3 regions of the Picosynechococcus sp. PCC 7003 genome follow, and region 1 is predicted to be linked to each of the others. Evidence: predicted binding sites of a transcription regulator. Region 1 holds the regulator's gene; each other region holds the start of a gene.
What was found. The regulator NtcA, encoded in region 1, controls nitrogen genes in cyanobacteria. The targets are predictions, from matches to a motif close to TTTGTANCNNNNGNTACAAA.
Positions count from the first base shown of each region.

Region 2: AWQ21_RS08800 (DUF3155 domain-containing protein) is a predicted target of NtcA. The motif match lies at 1,330-1,349, and genes of this name have one in related genera.
Region 3: rpe (ribulose-phosphate 3-epimerase) is a predicted target of NtcA. The motif match lies at 1,216-1,235, and genes of this name have one in related genera.

Region 1 is NZ_CP016474.1:1,730,509-1,733,634, forward strand. Features, by position in the region: gene AWQ21_RS08200 (DUF3084 domain-containing protein) at 1-793, opposite strand, end outside; gene ntcA (global nitrogen regulator NtcA) at 846-1,577, opposite strand; gene fabI (enoyl-ACP reductase FabI) at 1,858-2,634, shown strand; gene rsmH (16S rRNA (cytosine(1402)-N(4))-methyltransferase RsmH) at 2,711-3,126, shown strand, end outside.
Region 2 is NZ_CP016474.1:1,849,958-1,853,083, forward strand. Features, by position in the region: gene AWQ21_RS08790 (response regulator transcription factor) at 1-172, opposite strand, end outside; gene AWQ21_RS08795 (cofactor assembly of complex C subunit B) at 203-796, shown strand; gene AWQ21_RS08800 (DUF3155 domain-containing protein) at 966-1,295, opposite strand; gene AWQ21_RS08805 (sensor histidine kinase KdpD) at 1,575-2,891, shown strand; gene AWQ21_RS08810 (HAD family hydrolase) at 3,004-3,126, shown strand, end outside.
Region 3 is NZ_CP016474.1:349,489-352,614, reverse strand. Features, by position in the region: gene AWQ21_RS01660 (RNA-guided endonuclease TnpB family protein) at 1-1,153, shown strand, start outside; gene rpe (ribulose-phosphate 3-epimerase) at 1,275-1,964, shown strand; gene AWQ21_RS01650 (hypothetical protein) at 2,125-3,126, shown strand, end outside.

The sequences.
Region 1 (3,126 bases):
GCACCACGCCAAAGGCTAAGACCTGCCCCGTGGTGAGGGCCACATTCCCGCTGCGGAAATTGATGTAGTTGGCTTCGAGGATATCAATTTGCTCTTCTAGGGAGCCAATTTGATTTTCTAGGCCCGTGAGCACTTGATCCTTTTGGGCGATCGCCTGGTCGAGTTCGGCAATGCGACCATCGCGCTGGTTGATCTCGGCTTGGAGTTCACTTTGTTGGGCTTCTAAGGCTTCAATCTGCTGGGAGCGCTCCTCAATAATGGTGTTTTGTTGATTCAGTTGGGCGCGGAGGGTTTCGCTTTGGGCCTGGAGGCGATCGCGCTGTTGTCGCAGGGTCGTTTGTTCTGTGGTGAGCGCATTAATATCGGCCTGGAGGACACTGGCCTGTTCCCGAAAGCCTTCTAGTTGGGTTTGGGCTGTTTCAAATTTTGCTTCAATCTCCTGTAAATCTTGTTCTGCCTCTAGGCGATCGTCCCTGGCAGCTTGCAATTCCTTTTCAATCTTTTCCTTTTCTGCCGTCACATCCATCAACTCTTGTCGCCGCTGGGCGAGGATTTCATCCAACTGAAAAACCCCCTGGCGCAAAGACTTACTCAACCCGAACAATAAGCCCAAGGTGCTGGCGGCGATCACTGTCCCCGTCATGACCGTGACGACCACCGCCGTTTGTTTTGGCCGTAGATTAAATAACGTCAGCCGCGCTTTGCCGACCTTACTACCCAGGCGATCGCCCAGTGCTGCCAGGATGCCCCCCAAGATTAAAACCGAAAAAATTAGTACAAAAGCACTGGTCATTTAACAAAAAGGTGACATCCGAACACACAAGTATGACTTTTCTACTTTAGCGTTAAGCGAACTGTTGACTCAGGTTTACGGGGTCATGGACGGTAATTTTTTTCTTATAAATCGAAATCATGTCCTGTTCTCGAAGTTCCCCCAGGAGGCGCGTCACTGTCACCCGCGTTGAGCCAATTGCTTCGGCGATCGCCTGGTGGGATAGCTTGAGATCGATACGAATCCCTTCATCGGTCGGCACCCCGAAATCTCGACAGAGAATCAACAGGAAACTCACGAGGCGCGAGCCCATGTCCCGGTGAGCTAGAGTTTCGATCATCATCTCCGTTTGCAAAATGCGCGACGACAACCCCTTTAGCATTAACATCGCCAGTTCTGGGTGTTCATTAAGAGCCTTTTGCACCTGCTCAATGGGAGCCGACAACAACTCCACTGGCGTAAAAGCCACCGCATGGTAAAAGCGATCCGATTTTTGTCCCGTGAGTAGCGATAAAACCCCAAAGACACTGTTCTCTCGGAGGAGGGCCACCGTAATTTCTTCCCCCGCTTCGTAGACCCGGGACAAACGGACAGCCCCTTTCAGGAGGAAATAAACCCGTTCCGCTGGATCCCCCGGAAAAAAGATCGTCTTGCCCCGGTCATAGTTCTCCACGACGGGTGGGAAGGGGCCACTGTGAAACTGACGAAACGCCGTCGCAAGGTCTGTAATTTGAGTCGCAGGTAATTCAGGCACTGGATTGGCAGAAGAAAAAGGAGGTTGGTTGAAGTCAGGGTTGTACATCATAGATTCTGTTGGGCAACAGTTCCCCACCGTGATGGGTGAAACATTAGCGCTCAGTGTGCAGAGACCATGAGCATTCCCCTTAAACTAAATCTTACTCTGGTATAGTATTTTGTACTTTTTGCTTCAAAATAATTATGGATTTCTGGGTTAGTTCCCAGGCATTTTGCAGAATTTCCCCTGATTTGCCCTAAAGTAGCCGTTTGCATCGAGGTCACCAGAGCGCGAAGATAATATACGCTGGCTTCTTGGCTTTAATTTTTTATACTTTTTGAGAACCCATATGCTTGATTTAACTGGAAAAAATGCCCTAGTCACTGGGATTGCAAATAACAAATCCATTGCCTGGGGGATCGCCCAACAATTACATGCCGCCGGGGCGAATATTGGGGTCACTTATCTCCCCGATGACAAAGGACGGTTTGAGAAAAAAGTAGGTGAGCTTGTTGCGCCCCTCAACCCTTCTCTTTTCCTCCCCTGTAATGTGCAAGATGATGCCCAGGTGGATCAAGTGTTTGAGTCTGTCAAAAAAGAGTGGGGCAAGTTAGATATTTTGATCCACTGTCTTGCCTTTGCGAATCGCGAAGATTTGACGGGTGATTTTAGTGATACTTCGCGGGATGGTTTTAATACGGCCCTCGACATTAGTGCCTATTCTTTAACGCGTCTCGCCCGGGGTGCCAAAACAGTGATGACAGAAGGGGGCGCGATTGTAACCCTAACTTACCTGGGTGGGGTGAAGGTTATCCCCAATTACAATGTGATGGGTGTGGCAAAGTCGGCTCTCGAAATGAGTGTGCGTTACTTGGCGGCGGACCTCGGCCCCAGTAATATTCGCGTGAATGCAATTTCGGCCGGCCCGATCCGGACTTTGGCGTCTTCAGCGGTGGGTGGCATCCTCGATATGATTCACCATGTGGAAGCAACGGCTCCTTTGCGCCGAACCGTAACCCAAAAGGAAGTGGGTAATGCGGCGGCGTTCCTCTGTAGTGATCTTTCGAGTGGGGTCACAGGTCAAGTGCTCTATGTGGATTCTGGCTACGAAATCATGGGGATGTAATGTCCTAGTTTAGGGTTTTGCGTTCTTGGGCTCCCCCTCAGTGATAGGGGGATTTTGTTTTTTATTGGATGGATTCATGGCGGAAGCGTTTAAGCATATTTCGGTGTTGAGAGAAGAGTTGGTGGCGGGCTTGGGAGTAAAACCGGGGGGCCATTACCTGGATGTGACCCTGGGCGGCGGCGGCCATACAGCATTGATTTTGCAGCAGTATCCCGATGTGCGCGTTACGGGAGTGGATCGGGATGGTCAGGCGATCGCCGCTGCGTCAGAACGATTAAAAGAATTTGGCGATCGCTTTCGGGCGGTGCGGTCAAATTTTGGCGAATATAATCCCCAAGGAGAAAAATTTGATGGGATTATCGCGGATCTTGGGGTGAGTTCCGTACAGTTTGATCAAGGCGATCGCGGCTTTAGTTTTCGAATGGATGCGCCCCTCGATATGCGTATGGATCAACGGCAAAGCTTAACAGCGGCGGATATTGTCAACACCTA
Region 2 (3,126 bases), 120 kb from region 1:
CAATATCCACAATTGCCAAGTCAGGATGAATCTCCTCTAATAAACGCAATCCATCCACCCCATTGGCCGCCTCTGCCAAAAGTTCAATGTCCGCACATTGTTGTAGAGAAGTTCGTAGCCCGATCCGCGTTAAATCATGATCTTCAATTAGAACAACCCGAATTTTTTTCATGGTTTTCCCGGAGACTTCCCAAAATATAGCATGATCGATATACATTTATATGCAGTGAATCTTCAAGCCCCCCTCGTAAAAACCGTGCTAGAACAATCCGTAATCACCTCGACCCTCCTCCTCACATTGCTCTTGATGGTGGGTCTGTTTTTCTTCATCCGCGCTTCCATCAAAGATCGCACCGAACAAGTAGAGCTATTGGCAAAAGAACCTGAAGAATCCATCTTTGAGCGCCTCCAAACCTATTTCGAACAGCGAGCCTATCGGATTACCACAGTTGATGGCGTGAACAACATTGTCACCTATGAAGGCTTTGTCCCTCCCAGTGGCTTTATCGCTGTTTTCTTAAGTCTATTAGCGGCCCTTGGCTTAGTTTGTATCGCCCTAGTCCTAGCACTCCTCTATCCCAATATTGGCTTTGCTTTCCTTGGTATTTGTCTCCTGGCTCCCTTGGCGGGTCTATTTTACTGGCGCAAGGCCGGGAAGATAGAAAAAGTCATTTTACAGATCACCACACAAACACCGATTACTGAGACCCCCACCCGATTGATCACAGTGACAGCCCACCGTGATGAATTGATCCAACTGCGCCAGGTCATGCCCTACCAACTCCACGAAGCCTAGGAGATGCCTCCCCAACAAACCCTAGAATTAGCCATCAATACTATGGGAACAACGCAACAAAAATAGCCCCGACCCTAAAATGGGTGGGACTAGGGATTACTGAAATTGATAGAAGGGGATTTAGAGATCACTAAACGTTGGGTTAAGTGATATATTTTTTGAAGGAACTTTAAGCTTTGCTAGAAACAGTCGCTTTTTCAGATGCTTCCTCATCGGCGTTGTTACAAAGCACCCGTAGACTGGGGAATAAAAAGTGATTCTCCTCTACATATTGGGCACCAAACAATCCTTTTTCTGCCCAAAAGTACCGATCAGTGGTATGCTCATTACGCTTAACTACAACGACTGCTGGGGGCATAATCCCATTCGCAGCAATGTGCTTGCGGGCTGCAGTCACAGGTTTGTCATCACCGCTTTCGATATTATATTGTGGGACAATCTCTAAAATTTTTCTTCCTTCTTGCCGACGCCGACTCTTGCGTTTACGCTTTCTTGCCAACCCAGTACCTCCTCTTCTTTACTTTTTTAGAACAGCTGTAACAGGAGTTACAGAATGTCGAGCAAAGTATATCGGCTCCATTGAAAAAAATCAAGTGAAAATTGACTGTTTTTCGCTATGGGTTGGATTTTTTGTATTAGGAAATCTACTACAATCCAATGAAGGTGGGCGATCAATCCAAAAGTGAAAAAAGGATTAAGTTTTTTGTCAAAACCCCTGATTTATCAAGGTTTCCTGGGAAACGTCCCCTAGGGATTGCGGCTTGGGAGGATGAAATTCATGACGACATTACCGCAACTATTGCCAGTTAGCCCCGAGTATTTGTCCCTGTGCCAAGGACAGTTGCAATTGTTAGCCCAAGGGATTGGGGCTGAGTGGGGGATTGTTTATTTGGCCCAGCCAGATCAAGAGAATCAAGAAATTACCCTCCAACCGATTAGTGCTTTTCCTGATCGTTTACTGGCTGCGGGGAGGCAGGGGGCAACGGACATGGTAACGATGGATCCGGATCAAGGGGAATGGCTTGATGTTTCGATGGGCGAGGAGACGGGGGCTTTACCGGAAGATCTGATAGATCTATTGGGGGAACCAACGAGGGCATTTCCCCTGTGGCATGGTGATTTGATTTTGGGGATTTTGGCGACGGGACGACGAGACCGAGGTTGGCGATCGCCGGAGGTGGCCCAGATTGAATTGATTGCCGAAGGTTTAGTGCTGGCTTGTGTATTGGATCAACAAAAGAGTTGGGCAACGGAACGGCTCACCCAACAGCAACATCTACAGGCCCTAGAGCAAGAGCATTTCCATGATCTGCTGCATCAGCTCCGTAATCCAACGATGGCGATTAGTACCTTCGGTAAGTTGCTGTTGAAACGGTTGCTGCCGACGGAAAAAAATTACACAGTCGCTGAGGGAATTGTCCGGGAAAGCGATCGCCTGAAGGGATTACTCACCCAATTTAGCGAAGAGGTGGATCTCTTAACGGCTCAAATTCCCCAGTTAGAAGGGGGGCCAAGTTTAGCGTTACCTCCCAATGGTGGGCCGAGTCTGGCCCCAGACCGCTCCCTTGCCGTAGAACCGCTACCCGTGGCAGAAGTGGTGCTTCCCCTTGTGGCTTCCCTGGGGGCGATCGCCGCCGAGCGGGGAATCACTTTAAATTACGCGCTGCCAGAACCGTCTCCCTGGATTTTGGGGAATCACACCGCCCTGATGGAAGTTTTGAATAATCTCTTAGAAAATGCTCTGAAATATACACCGTCCGGGGGGCAAGTGCTCTTACAGGTTGAAGCCCAGACTCAGGAACTCACCATTGCCGTCCACGATACGGGCTACGGCATTCCTCCGGCAGATTTACCCCACGTTTTTGAACGGCATTATCGGGGTGTGCAGGCTGAAAGTGCCATTGAAGGTACCGGACTTGGGTTGGCGATCGCCGCTGATCTTGTGGGTAAAATGGCCGGGGACATTGAAGTGTATAGTCCAACCATCGGTTTACCCCATACCGAAACTCTCCCCGGTAGCACCTTTATGCTGTGGCTCAAAGTTGCCGCCAACCCCAATCAAGTCATCTCGGCCGAGTTTTCTCCAAGCGATTGATTTAATTATTTGATTTTTGACATTTAGAATGCTGTTTTTGCATCAAGCAACTTTTTAGTATTGCAGATAATTTCCCAGTACAGTGGGACGATAAAAATAGTTGAGGTTTTACATGGGACAACTAGAAGCCCTGATTTTTGATGTGGATGGCACCCTGGCTAATACAGAAAAGGATGCCCATCGCGTTGCCTTTAACCGTGCCTTTGCCGATGTCGGTTTGTCCTGGGATTGGTCA
Region 3 (3,126 bases), 1.4 Mb from region 1:
CGCAGCGATTGCTAACCGTAAAACCCAGTACCAAAAGTTCAACCATGCAGTCGATTACTTTGAGCAGCAAAATAGTCTGCCAGGGTTCAAGCAAGTATGGCCAGAATTTAAGGAACTGGGTTCCCATGCCCTACAGGCAACGTTAAAGCGAGTGGACTTTGCCTTCAACCGATTTTTTAAGGGATTGGGGGGATATCCAAAGTTCAAGGCATCTCGACGCTATGGAGGGTGGACATATCCCTGCGGGGCAGGTTGGCAGGTAGAAACAGACGGTCAGCATGGCTTTCTCAAGTTGAGCCACTTAGGCAGAATGCAAATGAGAGGGAAAGCTCGCACCTGGGGAAAACCAACAACTTGCACAATTTTCTTCCGCCAGGGCAAGTGGTATGCCTCAATCACCGTCAAATGTGAACCCAAGCGGGAAACCGAGGGTGGGTCTGTGGGGATTGATTTAGGTTGCAAGGAAGCGATTACCCTTTCTACAGGGGAGCAACTATCAAAGCCTGGCTTTATCAAAGTCGGTGAGGTTGCTGTAAGGCAAGCATCCAAGCAACTCAGACGAAAGCGTGCACCAAACCGAAATAAGCGAGTTAAAGCATCGCGGCGGTGGCAAAAAGCGAGACGGCAGGTATCAATGCGGCAACGCAAAATTACCCGTCAGCGCGAAGATTGGCTGCATCAAATCACAAGCAACATAGTCAGCGGTAATAGCCTAGTTGCAGGTGAGCAGTTAAACGTCAAAAACATGACCCGCAAAGCCAAAAAAGGCAGCAAACGGAAAGCTCAAAAAACAGGGCTTAACCGCTCCATTCTCTCGGTTGGCTTCGGCATGATTGGTTCAATGCTGGAATACAAGCTGGCAGAGGCAGGAGGATTTTATGTGGAGTCCCCGACAAGGACGCTTAAGCCCTCTCAGCGTTGCGCTAAATGTTGGGAGCTAACGCCAAAGACATTGGCAGACAGGGTACATATTTGCTCAAACCCAAACTGTGGCCACAGGGAGGATAGAGATATCAATGCAGCTCAGGTTAATTTAGCCTGGGCAAGGGGTCAAGAACTGGCCTCTTCAGTCGCGGAGCCGCCAAGCTCTACCGATTGCGGAAGCATGAGGCAACTTGGGGCGATGAAACGACGGAAACTCCATGCCTCTTAGGCTGGAGTAGTTCATACAATGGCCCCACCAAGGTCAGGCCACAAAAAATATTGATACAAACTTTTGTTAATATTGATACCAACTTAGAATTCTTGAGATAAATAAGAGGAATCCACCCACCATGACCGACAAGAAAATTGTAGTTTCCCCGTCCATTCTTTCCGCGGACTTTAGCCGCCTTGGTGAAGAAATTAAAGCAGTCGATGAAGCTGGCGCTGATTGGATTCACGTCGATGTCATGGATGGTCGTTTTGTCCCGAATATCACCATTGGGCCGTTAATTGTTGAGGCTATTCGTCCCTACACCAAAAAGCCTTTGGATGTGCATTTGATGATTGTTGAGCCAGAAAAATACGTGGCAAATTTTGCCAAAGCTGGTGCTGACATTATTTCTGTCCATGCAGAACACAATGCGTCTCCCCACCTCCACCGCACCCTCTGCCAAATTCGCGAGCTGGGTAAAAAATCTGGGGTTGTACTGAATCCTTCTACACCCCTCAACATCATTGAGCACGTCCTTGATGTCTGTGACCTGATTTTGATCATGAGTGTGAACCCTGGGTTCGGTGGCCAAAGCTTCATTCCTTCAATGGTTAGCAAGATCGAAAAATTGCGGGCAATGTGTGATGAGCGCGGCCTCGATCCTTGGATTGAAGTCGATGGTGGCATCAAGCCTGCGAATGCGTGGCAAGTCATTGATGCGGGAGCCAATGCGATTGTTGCGGGTTCTGCGGTTTTCAAGGCACCTAGTTATGCTGAGGCGATCGAAGGGATTCGTAACAGCAAGAAGCCAAAAGCAGTTGCGGCCTAGGACATCCCCCTAAATCCCCCTTCAAAGGGGGACTTCAGACTGAAGTTTCAAATCATTGCATCATCAACAAATAGGGAAAGACGAGACTGCCTTTCCCTATTTTTGTGGTGAGGGGAGTCTGGTGGCATAATCGAAGTGATCTCCTGAGATAAGTGATGCTGTGAAAGAGTCGGATTTGCGTCAGTTGGCGGAACAGGGAAATCCCCAGGCGATCGCCCAAGTGTTAAGGCAAGCATTTCAACCCCACCAGATCCGGGTGATGCTCAAGCGGGTGGCTGATAAACACCTTAAAATTCAACTCGAAGGCTTTACAACCCCTGACCAGGCGATCGCCAAACAAATCCTCGCCCCTTGGCAAAAAATTTGGGAACGCACGATCACGGAAACCTTTACCGTTGAAGGCCTTCGTTTTGGGGAAGTCACCCCCGACTGGGAATGGACAATCGTTGCGGGCTTACTCTCCCCAGCCGAACGGGAACCCTCTCCGGAAGCACTCAGCGCCCAAGAACCGCCCCAAAAGACTGCCCTCAAAAACGATGCGCTCACCTTGAAACTCCGGCAACTGCTAGCGGCTTACCTGTGGAGTATCAAAGTTACGCCCTCCGCTGGGGCCTTGGTGATCAAGTTAACGGTGATTGACCAACGCGATCGCCAAGACTATTGCCAGATTATCCAGGAGGCTTTACAGCATTTTTCCCTGGATGACGTCGAAAAAGTTTACCTCAATGTCTACCATCGCCAGCAACAGAAATATCTCCTCAAAACCTGTTTTCCCCTCCATGGTGCCTTGCCGTCTCAAATCTCTTATCAGCGCCCTCGGTCACGGCCACTGCCTCCGGATACGCCCCAGGCACTCCTCATTGGTGGCGGCTTGGGCCTAATTCTCTTTTTGCTGCCCCCCAGTCGCTTTATTCTGAATACCTTTCTCACCCTCGTCCACGAAATTGGCCATGCGATCGCCTATTGGCTGTTTGGCTATCCCGCTGTGCCGAGTTTTGATTTTATCTTTGGGGGCGGCATTACCCTCGCCCTCGGCCGCGCCAGCATTATTTTGTGGCTGCTCTACGGGGCGATCGCCTATCTCGCTTGGCAATACCGTCGCAATCGCGGCACCCTGATTACCTTGGCCGGTCTGACTCTCCTGCAAATCCTTCTGATCTTG